Regions from separate parts of the Paraburkholderia sp. BR10937 genome, predicted to be linked through region 2. Evidence: riboswitches for the same ligand, from Rfam matches in the RefSeq annotation. Region 2 holds a riboswitch; the other holds the start of a gene.

Region 1 (9,437 bases), on a different contig from region 2:
ATCAGCCGCCTCGTGAGCGCCGGCCATGCCGGCGACGCGATGATGAACTCGGCGCGCAGCGCGCTCGTGGACTCGATCCATATGGGCCTGATCGTCGCTGCCGTGGCCGCGCTGGCCGGCCTGTGTCTCGCGTGGTTCGTGCCGCCCGTGCGGGTCGGCTATCTCGAGGCGCAGCCGTAAATGAACGACGCAAAATATTTCGCCGGTACTTCATTTCTATTACCGTTTAACATCTGCGTAATAAATTAGTAATTAGGGAGTAATCGAGGGTAAGCATAATTCGCCGCCGTCAGTCAGGAATAACCACACCGCATCAATCACGACGACGGAGCCCTCAGCATGCCCGCATCACGCCATCGAACTGCACTGCCGGTCTACCTGGCAGTGCTTACCAGCGTTGCCGCGCTGACCGCCTGCGGAGGCGGCAATAGCGATCCCGCCACCACTGTTGCCATTCCCGCGCCGCCTGCCGACCCCGGCTTCGTGGACAACGCACCGATTCCCGACGTCCCCGCCTTCGTCGACAACATCGCGACCAACCAGCGCGGCGACGCGCGTTACGCCACGCTCGCAACCAATGCGGGCGTACGCGTGGTGGCGCGCTTCCTCGATCTCTGGCAGCCGCTCACGCTGCTCGTGGACGCGGGCGTTTCCGCGCCGGCCAACGGCACATTCCCCGCGGTCGTGCAGTCGACGTGGACGGGTGTCCCCACCGACGGCACGCCCAACGGCACGATCCTCAACAGCACGGTGCTGAACGCGAACATCCAGTACGTCGTGACCGCAACGACGCAGCGCACCCAGGCGCAGGCCGACGCGGCCTACTACGACGACCGGCGCGGCAAGGGCTACAGCGTGACCGACGGCATGGGGCCGCTCACCGCCGCCTGGCGCTCGGCTGCGCAGCAAATCACGAGCATCACGTCGATTCCCGCGGACGCGACCACGACGCTCTACAACGACTCGGGCAACAACACGGGCGTGGGCAGCACGAGCAACGCGACCTTCGGCAAGGTGGTCGACCTGCTCAACACGATGGGCAACAACGCTTCCACCGAGCCCGCCAAGCGCTTCTACAAGTACGCACGGCCGTTCCGCTGGAGCACGAGCGTCGTGGTCGATCCCACGCTCGTGCCGGCCATCAGCACGACGCCTTCGACGGACGGCGGCTTCATCAGCGGCCACGAAGCCGAAGCCATGCGCGACGCGATGACCATGGCGTACCTCGTGCCCGAGCGCTACCAGGAAATGGCGAGTCGCGGCCTCGAACTCGGCGAAAACCGCATTCTCGCGGGCATGCATTCGCCGCTCGACGTGATCGGCGGCCGCATGTTCGCGCTCGCCGCCACCGCCGCGAATCTCTACGACCCCGCGAACGCCACGCTCAAGAGCGCGGCCTATGCGCAGGCGCACAGCGCGCTCGAACAGGCCACCGGCACGAGCGCCACGACCTTCCCCGCCTTCGCGCATTCGTCCACGACCGCGACCGACCGCTTTGCCGACTATGCGACCAACAAGTCGGAATTCGCGCGCCGCATGACGTTTGGCTTCAGCCAGATCGAATCGACCGAAGCACCGCCCGTCGTGCCGAAGGGCGCCGAGGTGCTGCTCGAAACGCGCTTCCCGTACCTGAGCGCCAGCCAGCGCCGCGTCGTGCTGAAGACGACCGAAGTCGTCTCGGGCTATCCGGTCATGGACGACGCCGAAGGCTGGGGTCGTCTGAACATGTTTAGTGCTGCAGACGGTTATGGCGCGTTCAGCGGCAACGTGATCGTGGCCATGGACTCGACCCAGGGTGGCTTCAACGCCGCCGACACCTGGCGCAACGACATCGCCGGCTCGGGCAAGCTCACGCTGCAGGGCAGCGGCACGCTCACGCTCGCGGGCAACAACAGCTACACGGGCGGCTCGCAGGTGAGCGGCGGCGTGCTCGCGGCGGCGTCGACCACGGCCTTCGGCAACGGCGACGTGTACGTCGGGTCGGGCGGCGGCGTGGCCGTGGCGACGAGCGCGCCGTTGACGGTGGCGGGCAAGTACACGCAGCTCGACGGCACGACGCTCGAACTCGACATCGACGGCGACGGCGGCGGACGCCTGCGCGTGGGCGGACAGCTCACGGTGGCGGGCGGCACGCTGCATGTGAAGTTCGTGAACGGCTATGCGCCGAAAGCGGGCGATACGATCGACGTGATCGACGGCAGCGGCGCATCGGTGAAATTCGCGACGGTCACGGTGGATGGCTTCAAGGCCACGCCCGTTTATTCTTCGACCGGCGTTGCGGTGAAGCTCTCGGCTTCGTGATGTAGTCACTCAGCAAAGCGGCCCCGAATCGCGATGGTTCGGGGCCGTTTTGCGTGTGAATCAGAAGCGATGCCGGATGCCCGCTGCCACGAGCACCTGATTGCGGCCGCCCGACGGGTCGCAGGTGTTGATCATCGCAAACGCACCGGACGACGCGCGCTGATAGATCGCCTCGGTATACACGTCCGTGCGTTTCGACAGCTGATAGGCGGCCTGCAGCGCACCTTGATGCCAATGCGCGGTGGTCGCGCCCGTATAGGCATACATGCCCGCCAGCGAGAACGCGGGCGTCACCTGCCAAAGCGCATTCACTTCGTAGTTGCTGAAGGCGATCGACGGCAACGGTGCGTCGCCATCGGCCTCGCTCACACCGGTATGAATGGAACGTGACCAGGCCGCGCCGAGCGTCACGTCGCCGAGCGCGTAGCTCATGCCCGCGCCAATGGTGTCTTCGCGCTGCACCGCGACCTCGGTCGGCACGAGGCCCGCACCCGGCAGCACCGACGTATCGTACGCACCCACCGAAGAGGCGCCGCGTCCGTCGATGTGCATCCACGCTACACCGGCGCTGAACGGGCCGCCCTCGTAATGCGCGCCGAAGCCGTAGGCGCGGTTCTGCGCGAAGCGCCCCGCCGCGTTCGAAAACGCGTACATCGCGCCGGCGCTGAAACCACCGTATGTGGCGCTCGCGAACTTCACCGCATTCGAGGCGAGCCACGAATTGTTGGCGTTGTCGTTGTCGAACGGATGCGCGAATGCCGTGCCGCCCGCACCGCCCGTCAGCGTAAACGGGGCGAAGTAGTCGTGCATCGTGTCGTACTGGCGGCCGAGCGTAATCGTACCAAATCGTTCGGATTGCAGACCAACGTAGAACGGATGGTCGTTGAAGGCTTCGCCAGAGGTGACCGAGAAACCGCGCTCGAGGCGAAAGATCGCGGCGTTGCCGCCGCCGAGATCCTCGCTGCCCTGCAGGCCCCAAAAACTGCCGTCGATCAGGCCCGAGCCTGCGCGATACTGGCTGCGGCCCGCAACGTCGCTGACATAGTCAACGCTAGCGTCGATCTCACCGTACAACGTGACCTGCTGCGCCGAGGCGCCAGCGCCTGTGAATGCCAACGCCCCGCCGAGGGCGGCCAGAATGTGCTTGTTCATGAGTCTTCTTGTTTGTGCTTGTAAAGAATGCATGGACGAGCGCCGTCAGCCCTCGCTTGTTGCGGCGTGGCGCCCCGACGTCGTCGTTAATCCGTCAATTTCCAGCGTGCTTTTGAACAGCGAACGCCTGGTGGCCCGTGAGCGGTCTACGCCGCATCGGGGCCGGTGGTGGTGGCCGGATTGGCCCGCGTTTCCAGGGCAGGAGGGTGTGCATTGACGGCTCCTTGGGTTACGCGCCCTGGAATGAGTCGCGAAATAAACGTAGCGAGGTCTGACTTCTGGCTCGATTGACAGCCAGTCACAGTGGCGCGACCGCGCCGGATTCTCACCGGCTTCCCTGCTGCGTTTCGCTCGTGCAGCGCCTACGCGCGAAAAACAGCTGCAAGGATAGCGTAAGTTGCGGGAGCGGCCAAACCGGGTGTTTTCGCCACACGACACACGTCAAAGGTTGACGCGGCAAATGCGCGGCCATTACCCTTGCGCGCTGATGGTTCCCGGCGACGGGATCAAAAGGGAACGCAGTGCAAGACTGCGGCTGCCCCCGCAACTGTTAGCGGCGAGTCCATGCCAGAGCGTGCCACTGGGAAACCGGGAAGGCCGGCAACGGACGTCGACCTGCGAGCCAGGAGACCTGCCATCAGCCGAGTCCAGCAGCCGCAACGGGCGGGGATCCCCAATGCGCCAAAGCATCGCCCACGCGGCGATCGCCCGTTGCACGGACAGCCCGTTTTTCAGGAGCTGTTTCCAGCCACCGCATCATGAAGTTTCGCCAATTCGTATTGACTTCCGCCGCGCTCGCCTGTGCGTGGCAAATCGCGCATGCCGCGGACGCATCGCCGACCCAGGCACAGCAGCAAGCCGGCGACGGCACCACGCTGCCCAACATCCTCGTCGTGGGCGACGCGCAGCATCTGCCGCAATCGTTCGACCAGCGCTACGCGAGCACCCAGGTGCTCACGCGCGAGGACCTCGACCGCGTCTCCCCCGCCGACCCAAGCATCGCGCAGGCGCTCGCCACGCTGCCCGGCGTCACCGTCTCGCAGACCGGCGGGCCGGGGTCGTACACGGGCGTGAGCATCCGCGGGTCGTCGGCCGACCAGGTGGCCGTGTTCATCGACGGCATACGCATAGGCTCCGTCACCACGGGCACGGCCGAATGGGCCGATCTGGCGACCGCCTCGTTCGACCGCGTCGAGGTGATCTCGGGCCCCGCGGCCGCCTCGTTCGGCGCGGATGCCGTGGGCGGCGTCGTGCAGCTCTTCACGCGCCATGCGTCGAACCAGCCGAACCAGACCACCGTCTCGTTCGGCGGCGGCTCGAACAAGACCTTCGACACGCAGGTGCGCACCTCGGGCACGATCGGCTCGACCGGGCCGCTTTCCGCACTGAGCGGCCTCACCTACTCACTGGGCCTGCACGACTACAACACGGCGGGCATCGACGCGACCCAGCCCTGGGCCTACGGCCACGAAGACGGCCGCAACCCGTACCACGCGCAGAACCTCGACGCGCGCCTTGGCTACGCGCACGACAACTGGTCGATCTCGACCTTCGCGCTCTACCACCGCTCCGATCTCTCGTACGACAACGCGGGAGGCAACGACCGCCAGCGCGACAACCAGCTCACGACCGGCCTCGCGTTCCACCTCGACATCACGCCGACCACGCAGTTCGACCAGTCGGTGGGCTACGCGACGGACCGTCAGTTCCTCTATTCGAACGACCCGACGATCCCGACCGACGAGATCGACTCGACGCGCTTTTCCACCTCCACGTCGATCACGCATCAGGAAAGAGGCCACACGCTCTTCGGCATGCCGCTCGACGGCGAGACCAAGCTCGCCTACGACTACACGCGCGAGATGGCGTTCCTGCCCGTGGATGTGCCGGGCGGCCTGCCCGCGCGCAACGATTCTGCCGTGTCGATGCATCAGTCGACCACGCTCGGACCCGTCACGCTGTTTCTGGCGGGGCGGCACGAAATCGTGCAGGGGCAATCGGTGAATACGGGCAACGTCGCGCTGTCCTGGGCGATCACGCCGGTCTACACGGCGCGCGTTTCGTACGGCAACGCGTTCCGCCTGCCGACCTTCAACGACCTGTACTATCCGGGCTACTCGAACCCCAACCTGCTGCCCGAACGCAGCGACTCGGTCGAAGCCGCGCTCGATGCCACCACGTCGATCGGCACGTTCACGGCAGCCGTGTACGACACGCGGGTGCACGACCTCATCACGTACAACTCGCAGACCTTCCTGCCCGTGAACGTGGGCCGCGCGCACATTCAGGGGCTCGACCTCTCGTACAAGGGCACGCTCGGCACGTCCACGCCGGTGAGCCTCACGGTGGGGATCCTGAATCCGCAGGACGTGACCGACCAGACCTGGCTCAATCGCCGCCCGCGCCAGACGGCGAGCCTGAGCGTAGATCACACGTGGGACGAGTTCCAGCTCCACGCGCTCAGTACCGGCGTTTCGCTGCTGTATAACGGCTCGACGTTCGACGACCAGCTCAACACGATCTACCTGCCTTCGTGGACCACGGTGAGCCTGCGCGCGTCGTACAAGGTCAATGCGCATCTCGCGCTTTCGGCCACGCTGGCGAACGTGTTCAACCGGCAGTACGTGACCGCCTACGGCTACAACACGCTGGGGCGCACGGCGTTTGGCAAGGTCACCTATACGTTCTGAGCGTTGCGTGCGAGCGGGTGCGTTCAAGCGTTTCGCGCGCCCGCTCGCCTAGCCCTCGCGCTTCGGCCGCCGCACCGCGCGAATCTTCCCGCTGTTGCCGCCGCCGCAGAAGAACTGCTCGCCGCCATCGGACTCCAGCCCCGAAACGGCGGTGCCGGGCGGCATGTCGAGTTGTTCCAGCACTTCGCCCGTGCCCGGATCGATGCGCCGCAAGTCGCTCTCGTCGCCTTCCCAGGTGCCGTGCCACAGCTCGCCGTCCACCCACGTCACGCCCGTGACGTAGCGGCTCGATTCGAGCGTGCGCAAAATCGCGCCCGTCTGCGGATCGACCTGATGGATCTTGCGCTCGCGATACACCCCGACCCAGAGCGTGCCGTCCGCCCACGCGAGTCCCGAGTCGCCGCCGCCTCCAGGCGCGGGAATCGTGGCAAGCACGCGGCCCGTTTCAGGGTCGATCTTGTGGATGCGGTCCTCGGCGATCTGAAACAGATGCCGGCCGTCGAACGCCGTGCCCGCGTGCGCCGCGATGTCGATCGAGCGCCGCGTCTGGCCGCTCTGCGGATCGAGCGACGCGATGCGCTCGCCCACGGCGAACCACACGTGCTTGCCGTCATACGAGACCCCGCCCACCTTCTCGATGCCGGGAAAGGGGCCGTACTCGCGGACGATTTCGGCAGTCGTTCGTTTCATGGTTTCCTCCTTGAATGAAGGGACAGGGGTTCATCCTGGTCGCCTGGCAGCGGCGCGGGGAGTAACAAGGTCGTCGCGAATCCGGGGACGGGCGGCGTGGTCCAGCGGCGCGCGCGGCCGAAGCCGAACGACTGCACCTTGTCCGCCGCGGCGAGCGAATCGAGCGCACGCTGCACGGTGCGCTGGCTCGCGCCGAGCGCGAGCGCCAGCGCCGAACTCGACCACGATTCACCATCGGCGAGAAAAGCCAGCACGGCGGCGTGCTTTTCTTCCACCGGCCGCGCCAGCACCACCACTTCGCTCGCGTGGCGCGGCGCCAGCGCGAAGCCCTGCTGGGTCGCGCCGATCTCGGCCACGTCGCGCATCAGCGTGCGCAAGCGGCCGATTTCCACGCGCAGGCGGGCGCGGTGCGTTTCGTCGGCGTGCTTCGTGCGAAAGGCGCGGGCGATGAGCGCGTCGCGCGGCGCGTCGGCGGGCCACGCCTCGGCGAGCGCGCGAGCGAGCACGAACAGCACGGGCCGTCTTGCGAGTTCGATGACGGTCGGGCCCTCGCGCGCGACGTAGCGGCACGCGTCCACGACGAGCGCCTTCGAGGCGAGCAACGCCTCGACGTCTTCGAGCAGCAGCACCCGCTCTTCACCGCGCGCGATGAGGCGCGCCGCCGGCGAGGTCAACAGCAGCGCGGCGCTCTCGATCTCGGCGCTCAGCGCCGCGATGCCCGCCTCACGCGCGGCGCGCGCGGCCGCGGAGAGCGCGCGCCGCGCCGCCTGCGTCTGAATGCGCCGCATGGCAATGCCGGCGGCGATCAGCTCGTGCGCCGCGCGCAATGCGGGCGGCAGCGGCGCGGGATCGGCTTCGGCAAGCATGCCGCCGGCCTCGTCGAGCCGGCCGATGAGCAGCAAACGGCGTATTTCCAGGTAGCGTGCGTGCGCGGCATTGAGACGGTCGCCATGGGCCTCGAGCGTTTGCCGCGCCGCAGCGAGCGTATCGGTCGGCCAGCCGAGGTCGCGTGAGGCGAGCGCAATTTCGGCCTCGGCGACGACACAGCGCGCACGCGCCACGGCCTCGCGCGAGCCGAAGCCGCGCGCCGCGCTGCGCAGCAGCGCTTTGGCGCGCGCGAAGTCGCCGAGCTGCGCCATGGCGATGCCGCGCAGCGCGAGCGCGGGCGCGTCGTCGCGCAACGCGACCCGGTTCAGCGCGCCGAGCGGATCACCGGCCGCGAGCGCGCGCGCCGCCGCCGTGATCAACGAATCCATGGCCATGGGAATCCCGCCACACTTGTCACTCCCCCTCCTCCTCGGTCCGGACCTAATCTAACACGGCGATCAAACGAATCATCGATCGAACGGCATGGCGATGCGCACAGCGCGCCGCCACCATAGTGAATCCATAGGAGGACCGGGCAATGGCAACCCATACCACAGGAACGCGCGAAGACTGGCTTGCGGCGCGCATCGAACTGCTCGCCGCCGAGAAAGAACACACGCGCCGCGGCGACGCACTGGCGCAGCAACGCCAGGCGTTGCCGTGGGTGCGCGTCGACAAGACGTATCGCTTCGAAACCGAAGAGGGCGGCGCCACGCTCGCCGATCTCTTCAAGGGGCGCTCGCAACTGCTCGTTTATCACTTCATGTTCGGACCGGATTACGCGGCGGGCTGTCCGTCGTGCTCGTCGATTGCGGATGGTTTCGAAGGCATCGCCGTGCATCTCGCGAATCACGACGTGCGGCTCATGGCGGTCTCGCGCGCGCCGCTCGCGAAGCTGCTCAGCTACCGCAAGCGCATGGGATGGCATTTCCCGTGGGCCTCGTCGAGCGGCAACGACTTCAACTTCGATTTCAACGTGGCGTTCACCACGGCGCAGCAGCGCGCGGGCGACATCGAATACAACTACGCGCGCAGCGGCCACGCCATGGACATGAATCCGCCGCCCGCCCCCGTTGCCGAGTTCGCGGCAAGCTGCGGCACCGACGCGGCGACCTACACGCGCGACCGTCCGGGCCTGAGCGCGTTCGTGCTCGAGGACGGCGTGGTCTATCACACGTACTCGACCTATGCGCGCGGCCTCGATGGCGTGTGGGGCATGTACCAGTGGCTCGACCGCGCACCGAAGGGACGCAACGAGGCCGGCATCTGGTGGCACCGGCATGACGAGTACGCAGAGAGCTGAGGCGCATCATGGATAACGTCGGCATGACGGTACGGCTGCGCGGCGAGGCACCGCGCGCGATGTTCTTCGGCGTTGCGTCGCTGGTCTGCGCGGCGAGCGCGGCGGCGACGTTCATCTGGTGCGCTTCGATGCAGGCGATGGGCGGCATGCCAATGCCTGGCGGCTGGACGATGTCCGCGCTCTGGACACCCATGTGCGGACGCACCTGGTTCGACGCCGCCGTATCGTTTGCCGGCATGTGGAACGCGATGATGGTCGCGATGATGTTGCCTGCGGTCGCGCCGGCATTGTGGCGGTATTTCGAGGCTGCGGGCGAGGCACGCGGGGCGCGTGCCGGTGGGCTGACGGTGATGGCTGGCGCGGGTTATTTCTTTGTGTGGCTCGTGGTTGGGATGCTCGTGTTCGCGGCGGGGGTGCAACTCACCGCGCTAGCC
Region 2 (9,437 bases):
GCCGTGGATTTCGCGGTGCCGCGCGGCCCGCTCACCAGCACGCCGCCGATCGCGGGGTCGATGGCCGCGAGCAGCAGTGCGCGCTGCAACGGCGCCTGGCCGACCAGCGCGGTAAAGGGAAACGCGGGACGCGTAGCCGCTGCGCTCATGGTCCTGATCCTTCCAGATGCTGCCCGGCTTCGAGCAGACGGTGTTCGAGTTGTGCGCGATGCTCGCCCGGCTCCTGCCAGAGACCGCGCTGGATCGCTTCGAGCAGGCGCTCGCACACGGCATGCAGCGCATGCGGATTGTGGCGCTGCATGAATTCGCGCGTGTCGTCGTCGTGCACGTAGGCGTTCGCGACGAGCGCGTACTGATGATCTCCCACTACGCGCGCGGTCGCGTCATAGCCGAACAGGTAATCCACGGTCGCCGCCATTTCCGCCGCGCCCTTGTAGCCGTGACGCTTCACGCCGTCGATCCACTTCGGGTTCACCACACGCGAGCGGATCACGCGCGCAATCTCTTCGTGCAGCGGACGAATGCGCGGCGCAGCGGGGTTGCTGTGGTCCGCGTGATAGAGCGCGGGCTGGGCCTGCGAAAAATGCCGCGCCGCCGCGGCCATGCCGCCCTGGAACTGGTAATAGTCGTTCGAGTCGAGCAGGTCGTGTTCGCGGTTGTCCTGGTTCTGCAGGACCACGTCGAGCGTCGCGAGACGCGCGCGGAACGCCTCGCTCGCCTCGTCGCCCGCGCTCTTTTGCGCGTAGGCGTAGCCACCCCACGCCCGGTACGCGTTCGCGAGATCGGCGTCGGTCTGCCACTGGCGATGGTCGATCATCGACTGCAAGCCCGCGCCGTACGCGCCGGGGCGCGCGCCGAACACGCGCCAGCCCGCGCGGCGGCGCGCCTCGTCGGCGGCCATGCCGTTCGCGACCAGCGCATCGCGCTCGCGCAGCACGCGTGCGCGCAGCGGGTTCTGGTGCTCCGGCTCTTCGAGATCGGACACCGCCTGCACGGCGGCGTCGAACAGATGCATGACGTTGGGAAACGCGTCGCGGAAGAAGCCCGATACGCGCAGCGTCACGTCGATGCGCGGCCGGTCCAGCGCCTCGACCGGCATGATTTCGAAGTCGGTCACACGCTGGCTGCCGGCAGCCCACTTCGGCCGCACGCCGATCAGCGCGAACGCCTGGGCTATGTCGTCGCCGCCAGTGCGCATCGTCGCCGTGCCCCAGACCGAAAGCCCAACGGCGCGCGGGTAGTCGCCGTGCTCTTGCAGATGACGCTCGATGAGTTGATGCGCCGATTTCATGCCGAGCGCCCACGCCGCTTGCGTCGGGATGGCGCGCGTATCGACGGAGTAGAAGTTGCGGCCCGTGGGCAGCACGTCGGGGCGGCCTCGCGAGGGCGAACCGCTCGGGCCCGGCGGCACGAAGCGGCCTTCGAAGCCACGGCGCAGCTGGCGCAACTCTTCGGGGCCGCAGGCGTCAAGGCGCGGCAGCACGTCGTCGCGCAGGCGCGCGAGCACCTGAGCCGCGTGCGGCAGCGATGCAGGCTCCGCATCGCTTCGTTGGCCTGAGCAAATGTCTTCGATCAGCGTGGCCGCGAGCATTTCGAGGCGTTCGCGCGTGTCGCCCGCATGACGCCATGGCGTATCGCTCACCACAGCGAGTTGCGGCGGACGCGGGCCCTGCCACGGCGCAGCCCAATCGACCGTGGCCGGATCGACGAGGTGATCGATACGCAGGTCGCGCGCAAGCGCGTCGATCAGGCCCGTGTTCGCGCCCTGCCCGTCGCCGCATGCGTAGCGCCCGAGCGCGAGCAGCGTGTCCCGCCGCTGCTGGCCTTGCGGCGATTCGCCGAACGTATGCAGGCCGTCGCGAATCTGCGCTTCCTTCAACTCGCAGAGGTAAGCGTCGGCGCGCGTGAGCAATTCGTCTTCCCCGGCCTGATCCTGCGGCGCGGAAATGCTCAACTCCTCGTGCAGCCGATGCTCGATGATGGTCGCGAGGATGGTCTTGCGCAGCAGCTTCGCGCGGCGGGGGTCCACCATCAAAGCTTCGTAATACTCATCGACCTGACGTTCGAGGTCTTGCATCGGCCCGTAGTTTTCGGCACGCGTGAGCGGTGGCATCAGGTGGTCGATGATCACAGCCTGGGCGCGGCGCTTGGCCTGGCTGCCCTCGCCCGGATCGTTGACGATGAACGGATACAGATGCGGCAGCGGCCCGAGCGCCATGTCGGGCCAGCAGGTGTCGGCGAGCGCCACGCTCTTGCCCGGCAGCCACTCGAGGTTACCGTGCTTGCCCACGTGCGCGATGGCGTCGATGCCGAACGCCTCGCGCAGCCAGAAGTAAAACGCGAGATACGCGTGCGGCGGCACGAGTTCGGCGTCGTGGTAGTTCGCGTAGGTGTCGTCGCCGCGCGAGCGCGACGGCTGAATGCCCACGAACACCTGCCCACAGCGCCAGCCCGCAATCATGAAGCGGCCGCGGCGCACGGTGGGGTCGTCCTCCGGCACGCCCCAGCGCGCGATCAGCGCGTTTTGCGCCTCGGCGGGCAACTGCGAGAAGCGCGCGCGGTAATCATCGAGGGAAAGACTCTGCCATGCGGGGCGCAGCGCGCGCGTGTCCGCATCGTTCGTCACGCCCTGCGTGAGGATGCGCATGAGCGCATCGCCGTCTTCGGGCAGATCGGCCACGCGATAGCCTTCGTCACGCAGCATGCGCAGGATGCCGACCACCGAGGCCGGCGTGTCGAGCCCCACGCCATTGCCAATGCGCCCTTCGCTCATCGGATAGTTCGCGAGCACGAGCGCGAGCTTCTTCTCCGCGTTCGGCAGGCTGCGCAAACGGCACCACCGGCGCGCCAGTTCGGCGACGAACGCCACGCGTTCGACATCGGGCTGATATCGCACGACATCGACCTGCGTCTCCTTGCAGTGGTATGCGAGGCCCTTGAAGCTGATCGCACGCGTAATCACGCGGCCGTCCACTTCGGGCAGCGCGATATGCATGGCGATATCGCGCGAATTCAGGCCGTGATTGTCCTTGACCCAGTCTTCGCGATTGCCGCCGCTCAGGATCACCTGGAGCACAGGCGCGTCGCCGGCGAGCGCGATCGGTTCGGGGTCGTCGAGCGACGAAGCCGCGAATGCTGTGGTATTCAGCACGAGCGAGACGTCGTGCTCGGCCGCCAGTTGATCGAGCACGTCGCGGCTCAAGGTGTCCTTGAGCGAGGTGATCGCAAGCGGCAGCGGGTTCATGCCGCGCGCCAGCAGCGCGTCGATGAGGGCATCGAAAGCGGCGGTGTTCGCCGCCTGCAGATGCGCCTTGTAAAACAGCAGCGCGACAACCGGCGCGCCAGGTTGCCAGCGCGCGCGCCATTCGTCGATGGTCGCGACGTCGCGCTGCGGGCAATAGAGCGCAGCGGCGGGCAGCGCAACGGGTGGCGCAGGCTCGCTGCCCCAGTCGAATGCGCGCCACGCGAGCGCACGCAGGAACGATTCGGCGTTGGCCGCGCCGCCTTCGCGCAGATAACGCCACAGCAAGCGGCAAAACTCGGGCTCAGCGCGGCTCTTCGCGATGAGATTGGGGTCTTCCTGCAAGTCGCCCGAAAACATCGCGAGCAGTTGCCCGCGGCGCCCGGCTAGCGAGACGACCTGCTCGATGCCATATGGCCAGTACGTTTCGCCGCCCAGATGATCGACCACCACCACGCGCGCGTGTTGCAAGACGTCTTCGACGTAGAAGTCCACCGACGCGGGCTGGCGCAAATACGTGACGTTCGCGAGCCGCACGCTCGGGAAACCTGCGGGCAGGCGCGGCACGACGCTCGCCAGCAGCGCGAGCGTCGTGTCCGCCGAACTGAGCACGACGATCTCGGCGGGCTGCTGGTCGATCCGGACAACGCCCTGCGTGTCGTCGACGAAACCGCCTGGCGTAGTGCGCAGCAAATGCATGGGACTGCCTCGTCTAGCTCGGCGCGATCACTTCGCGACCGCGGTCTGCACGTTCGCCAACGCGGTATCGAAGGCCGCTTGCAGCGTCGCGCCATCGAGGTCCTCGCCGATCAGCACGAAGCGGCTCGCAAGCGGCTGCGCCGCGCTTTCCTGCGCGTTCCAGCGGCGATCGAAATAGCTGTCGAAGCGGCGGCCCACGCCTTGGATCACGAGGCGCATGGCCGCGCCGGGCAACGCGGCAAAGCCCTTCACGCGATAGATCGTATGCGCATCGACGAGTTGTTGCAGCGCCTCGATCGCGGTCTCGCGCGATGCGGCATTGCCTGACACCACGACCGAATCGAACTCGTCATGGTGATGATCGGGATCGTCAGCGGAACCATGATGGTCTTGACGCAGATGAATGCTCTCCTCGGAGGCCGCCTCGAGCCCGAGCAGCGTATGCAGATCGAGCTTGCCGTGCTGCGCGCGCACGATCTTCACCTGCGACGGCAGCTCTTCGCGCAGTTCGGCGATGAGCGCGTCCTGGCCCGCAACGTCCAGCAGATCGGTCTTGTTGAGGATGACGAGGTCGGCGGCCGAAAGCTGGTCTTCGAACAGCTCGTGCAGCGGCGACTCGTGATCGAGATTCGGATCGGCGCGGCGCTGCGCGTCCACGGCCTGCGGATTTTCGGCGAACTGGCCGCTCGCGGCGGCGGGGCCGTCCACCACGGTCACGACCGCATCGACCGTGAACGCGTTGCGGATCGACGGCCAGTTGAACGCCTGCACGAGCGGCTTGGGCAGCGCGAGTCCCGAGGTTTCGATCAGCACGTGGTCGACGTCGCTGCGGCGTTCGAGCAGTTTCTCCATCACGGGGAAAAATTCTTCCTGCACCGTGCAGCAAAGGCAGCCGTTCGCGAGTTCGTAGAGCTGGCCTTCCGTTTCGTTGCCGTTCTCGTCGCAGCCGATACCGCAGCCACGCAGAATTTCGCCGTCGATACCGAGTTCGCCGAATTCGTTGACGATGACCGCGACGCGCAGGCCGCCCGCGTGCTGAAGAATGTGACGCAGCAGCGTGGTTTTACCGCTGCCGAGAAAGCCCGTCACGATCGTCACCGGAATCTTGCGCATTTGCATGAAGTGCTCCTTCGGCGCCAGGCCGTATCGAGGGGCATGGTGCGTCGCGCCTGCCGTTCGTGCGGGTGTCCTGTTGCGCCCACGCGCGTATCCATGGAGACGCTGTCACGCGCAACGATTCAACAACCTGCAGGGGACGAACGGCCAGAAACGCACCCGGGCCTCGCCCGGCTGACGCATGAAAGTCACGGACCCGGCACCGCATCCCCGCAGCGCGAATCCCACGTATCTGGCCGGTATCCGGACTGACGAAACACCGCTTCGCCTTCCCGCGCGAGCGGCCTTGCGGCCGGCTTGCACAGTGGCGTGGACTGCATAAAGCATGGAAGCGGTTTGCGGCATTCGTACGAACGCCGCGCTCGTTGTACCGTTGCGGGTGCAGTTCAGGTTGGCCATGCCCGAGGCGGGATGGCTCCCTGATTCCCGTTTAACTGCGCGTGCATTATGAATCGCGCGCGCGAGCACCAGAGTGCGTGCGAGTGTAGGCGCGGGGGGCCTGCGCGTCAAGGAAGGCGTGGGAAGCCGCAAAAGCGTGTGCTATCGTAGCGCGCATCCGGCGCCTGCTGGAACGCGACGCTTTTGCTTGTTTTGCCTCTGCGGTCACGCCTTCGATCGACGCTCTCGCCGTGAATCCTGCCGAACATCGCGCCTCGCGCGCAGTCTCATTCGAAGCCACGCCGGAACCCGCGCAGCGCGTGCAGCCGCTTGCGCTCGGCATCGGCTGCCGGCGCGGCGTGACGCTCGCGCAGGTCGAAGCCGCGGTGCGCGCCGCGCTCGGCGCGTGGCCGCTCGACAGCGTAACGGCCGTGGCGACGCTCGACGCCAAAGCCGGCGAACCCGCCTTGCAAGCGTTTTGCGCGGCACACGCGCTGCCGCTGCAGACGTACACGAGGGAGCAACTCGCCGCGACGCCGACGCAGGCGCCGCCCTCCACCGCCGCGCAAGCGCAGTTCGGCGTGGACGGCGTATGCGAGCCCTGCGCGCGTCTCGCGGCGGGCGGCGCTCCGCTCGTGCGCGGCAAGCTGGCGCTCGACGGCGTGACGGTCGCAATCGCAGGCATTCTGCAAGATCACGAAAACGCGAACGCGAAAACGCCGCAACCAACCCACTCCCGATGATGAAAACCGATCCCGAATCTCACCAACGCATGACGCAGCGCCGCCGCGAGGGCCACGAGAAGAAGCAGGCCGCCGCGACGCACGAAAAGGGCCTGTTGATCGTCAACACCGGCAACGGCAAGGGCAAGAGCACGGCCGCATTCGGCATGGCGGTGCGCATGCTCGGCCACGGCATGAAGCTCGGCGTCGTGCAGTTCATCAAGGGCGCGCTGCACACAGCCGAACGCGATTTTCTCGGCAGCGTTGCGCACTGCGATTTCGTGACGATGGGCGACGGCTACACCTGGAACACGCAGAATCGCGACGGCGACATCGCCACCGCGCGCAAGGGCTGGGACGAAGCGAAGCGCATGATCGAGAGCGGCGAGTACGCCATGGTGATCCTCGACGAACTCAACACGGTGCTCAAATACGAGTACCTGCCGCTCGACGAAGTGCTCGGCGTGATCGCGTCGCGCGCGCCGCACGTGCATGTGGTCGTGACGGGCCGCCATGCGCCCGACGCGCTGATCGAAGCCGCCGACCTCGTCACGGAAATGCGCCTCGTGAAGCATCCGTATCGCGAGCAAGGCGTGAAAGCGCAAAAGGGCGTGGAGTTCTGAGCGCATGAGCGCAACGGTTGCCTGCCCCGCGCTCTTCATCAGCGCGCCCGCTTCGGGCCAGGGCAAGACCACGCTCACGGCCGGCCTCGCGCGACTGCACCGGCGCGCGGGCCGGCGCGTGCGCGTCTTCAAGACCGGGCCGGATTTTCTCGATCCGATGATCCTCGCCCGCGCGAGCGGCGCGCCGGTGCTCTCGCTGGACCTGTGGATGGTGGGCAAAGTGGCGTGCCGCGCCCTGCTCGCGCAGGCCGCGCGCGAAGCCGACCTGATCCTCATCGAAGGCGTGATGGGCCTGTTCGACGGCACGCCGAGCAGCGCCGATCTCGCGGCTGAGTTTGGCGTGCCGGTGGCCGCCATCGTCAGCGCGAAGTCGATGGCGCAGACCTTTGGCGCGATCGCGTTCGGTCTCGCGCGCTTTCGGCCGGAGGTGCCGTTTCATGGCGTGCTGGCGAACCGGGTGGGCTCGCCGCGCCACGCCCAGATGCTGCAGGAGGCGTTGCCCGCCGACGTGCGCTGGCTCGGGCACGTCGCGAGCGAAGCGACGATGGCGCTGCCCGATCGTCATCTCGGCCTGCATCAGGCCGCGGAGATCGACGACCTCGACGCGCGCATCGAACGCGCCGCCGACGCGCTCGCGCAAACTGCGCTCGCCGAATTGCCGCCGGCAGTGGCATTCGCCGATCCTTCGCATGACGAAGCGATTACGCGGCGGCTCGAAGGCCGTCATATCGCCATTGCGCGCGACGCCGCGTTCTCGTTTCTCTATCCGGCGAACATTGCGTTGCTCGAATCGCTGGGTGCGAGCGTGAGTTACTTCTCGCCGCTCGCGAACGAGCCCGCGCCCGCCGGCGCCGATGCGGTCTTTCTGCCGGGCGGCTATCCCGAGCTACATGCTTCGACGCTCGCGCCCAATACGCGGAGCGCGAATTCGTTGCGCGCGCATGTGTCCGCAGGCAAACCGCTCGTCGCCGAATGCGGCGGCATGCTCTATCTGCTCGATGCGTTGACCGACGTAGAGGGCACGCGCACGCCGATGCTCGGCCTGCTGCCGGGCGAGGCGGTCGTGCAAAAGCGCTTCGCGGCGCTCGGCATGCAGCAGTTCGACGGCGCGCATGGCGAGCTACGCGGCCACACGTTTCACTATTCGCGTGTTTCCACACCGCTCGCGCCCGCGCTCACGGCACGCCACGCTCAAACTGGCGCGCCCGGCGAGGCGCTGTACCGGCACGGCTCGATCACGGCCACCTATATGCACGCTTACTGGCCCTCCAACCCGGCTTTCGCGGCCGCACTCTTCCATGGCACAGCCCTTTGACGAAGCCGAACGCGCGGCGGTCTACCGCGCGATTTACGAGCGCCGCGACATGCGGCACTTCGCACCGGGCCCGATCGACCCCGCGACGCTCGCGCGACTGCTCGACGCCGCGCATCACGCGCCGAGCGTGGGCTTCATGCAGCCGTGGCGCATCATGCGCATCACGGACCATGCGTTGCGCGAACAACTGCATGCGACGGTCGAGCGCGAACGCATCGCGACCGCCGATGCGCTGGGCAAACGGCGCGACGAGTTCATGAAGCTCAAGGTGGAGGGCATGCGCGATTGCGCCGAGGTGCTCGTGGTCGCGCTGATGGATCGCCGAGAAGCCCACGTCTTCGGCCGCCGCACGCTGCCCGAGATGGACCTCGCTTCCGTGGCGTGCGCGATCCAGAATATGTGGCTCGCGGCGCGCGCCGAAGGGCTCGGCATGGGCTGGGTGTCGATCTTCGACGTCGACGAGGTACGCGCCCTGCTCGCCATGCCCCCCGGCGCCAAGCCGGTGGCGATACTGTGCGTGGGTCAGGTCGACGCGTTCTACCCGCAGCCGATGCTCGAAATGGAAAAATGGGCCGCACGCAAGCCGCTTGGCGAATGCGTGTTCGAAAACCGCTGGCCGCAGGACGAGCCGGCCAGCGTGGCCGAAGCGGCACCGAACGCAACGCCGGGCGCCTGACGCCCGCTCACGCCTCGCGCGCGTAGCAGACGGCCTCGACGTTGTTGCCGTCGGGATCGATCAGGAATGCTGCGTAATAGTCGGGGCTGTAATCGGCACGCACGCCGGGCTCGCCATTGTCTTTCGCGCCTGCGCGCAGGCCCGCTTCATAGAAACCAACGACCGCCGCGCGGTTCGCCGCCGCGAATGCCACGTGCACGCCGCGCGGCGCCAGCGTGGCATCGGCGGATATGGCGTGCAGCCAGAGTTTGGGCTCGCCCGGCTGACCGAGCCCCACGTAGGTGTCGTCGCGCATGCACACCACGACGCCTAGCGGCGCGAGCAGCGCCTCGTAAAACCGCACGCTGCGCGCGAGATCCTGCACGCGCAATCCAATGTGATCGAACATGAGCGACTCCCGTGATGTCTGCGCGCAACCGTTGCGCCAGATTCTGGAGCCAGCATAGCGCCTTCGCACTCGGCGCGGCCTGGGAAAAGTTGCCCTGAACTACTGCGGATTGACGGGTGAGACGGAGAGCACTTCCGGCATGCCCGGCGCCTGCTCCGCCGTGCCGGCGCTGGCCGGAGCCTTCAGCTTGACGCGCCATCGCGGCGCGCCCGCGTACGGCAGCCGCGCCAGTGCGCCCGCCACGAGATACGGCACGGCCTCGCGTGCGTCGGCGTTGCG

Evidence for each region. Region 2 has a riboswitch for cobalamin ahead of cobW (cobalamin biosynthesis protein CobW). Riboswitches for the same ligand answer to the same signal wherever they lie in the genome.
Region 1: another riboswitch for cobalamin. It lies ahead of AB4Y44_RS04870 (porin); the one in region 2 lies ahead of cobW (cobalamin biosynthesis protein CobW).

The regions. Positions count from the first base shown of each region.
Region 1 is NZ_JBFRCL010000004.1:56,435-65,871, forward strand. It holds gene AB4Y44_RS04860 (MFS transporter) at 1-180, shown strand, start outside; gene AB4Y44_RS04865 (phosphatase PAP2 family protein) at 340-2,301, shown strand; gene AB4Y44_RS04870 (porin) at 2,362-3,453, opposite strand; cobalamin riboswitch at 3,700-3,834, opposite strand; cobalamin riboswitch at 3,925-4,107, shown strand; gene AB4Y44_RS04875 (TonB-dependent receptor) at 4,212-6,143, shown strand; gene AB4Y44_RS04880 (glutamine cyclotransferase) at 6,192-6,833, opposite strand; gene AB4Y44_RS04885 (helix-turn-helix domain-containing protein) at 6,830-8,089, opposite strand; gene AB4Y44_RS04890 (DUF899 domain-containing protein) at 8,239-9,003, shown strand; gene AB4Y44_RS04895 (DUF2182 domain-containing protein) at 9,012-9,437, shown strand, end outside.
Region 2 is NZ_JBFRCL010000009.1:4,933-14,369, forward strand. It holds gene AB4Y44_RS09635 (ATP-binding protein) at 1-149, opposite strand, end outside; gene cobN (cobaltochelatase subunit CobN) at 146-3,940, opposite strand; gene cobW (cobalamin biosynthesis protein CobW) at 3,968-5,059, opposite strand; cobalamin riboswitch at 5,273-5,543, opposite strand; gene AB4Y44_RS09650 (cobalamin biosynthesis protein) at 5,686-6,177, shown strand; gene cobO (cob(I)yrinic acid a,c-diamide adenosyltransferase) at 6,177-6,779, shown strand; gene AB4Y44_RS09660 (cobyrinate a,c-diamide synthase) at 6,784-8,094, shown strand; gene bluB (5,6-dimethylbenzimidazole synthase) at 8,078-8,770, shown strand; gene AB4Y44_RS09670 (VOC family protein) at 8,778-9,158, opposite strand; gene AB4Y44_RS09675 (DUF4136 domain-containing protein) at 9,258-9,437, opposite strand, start outside.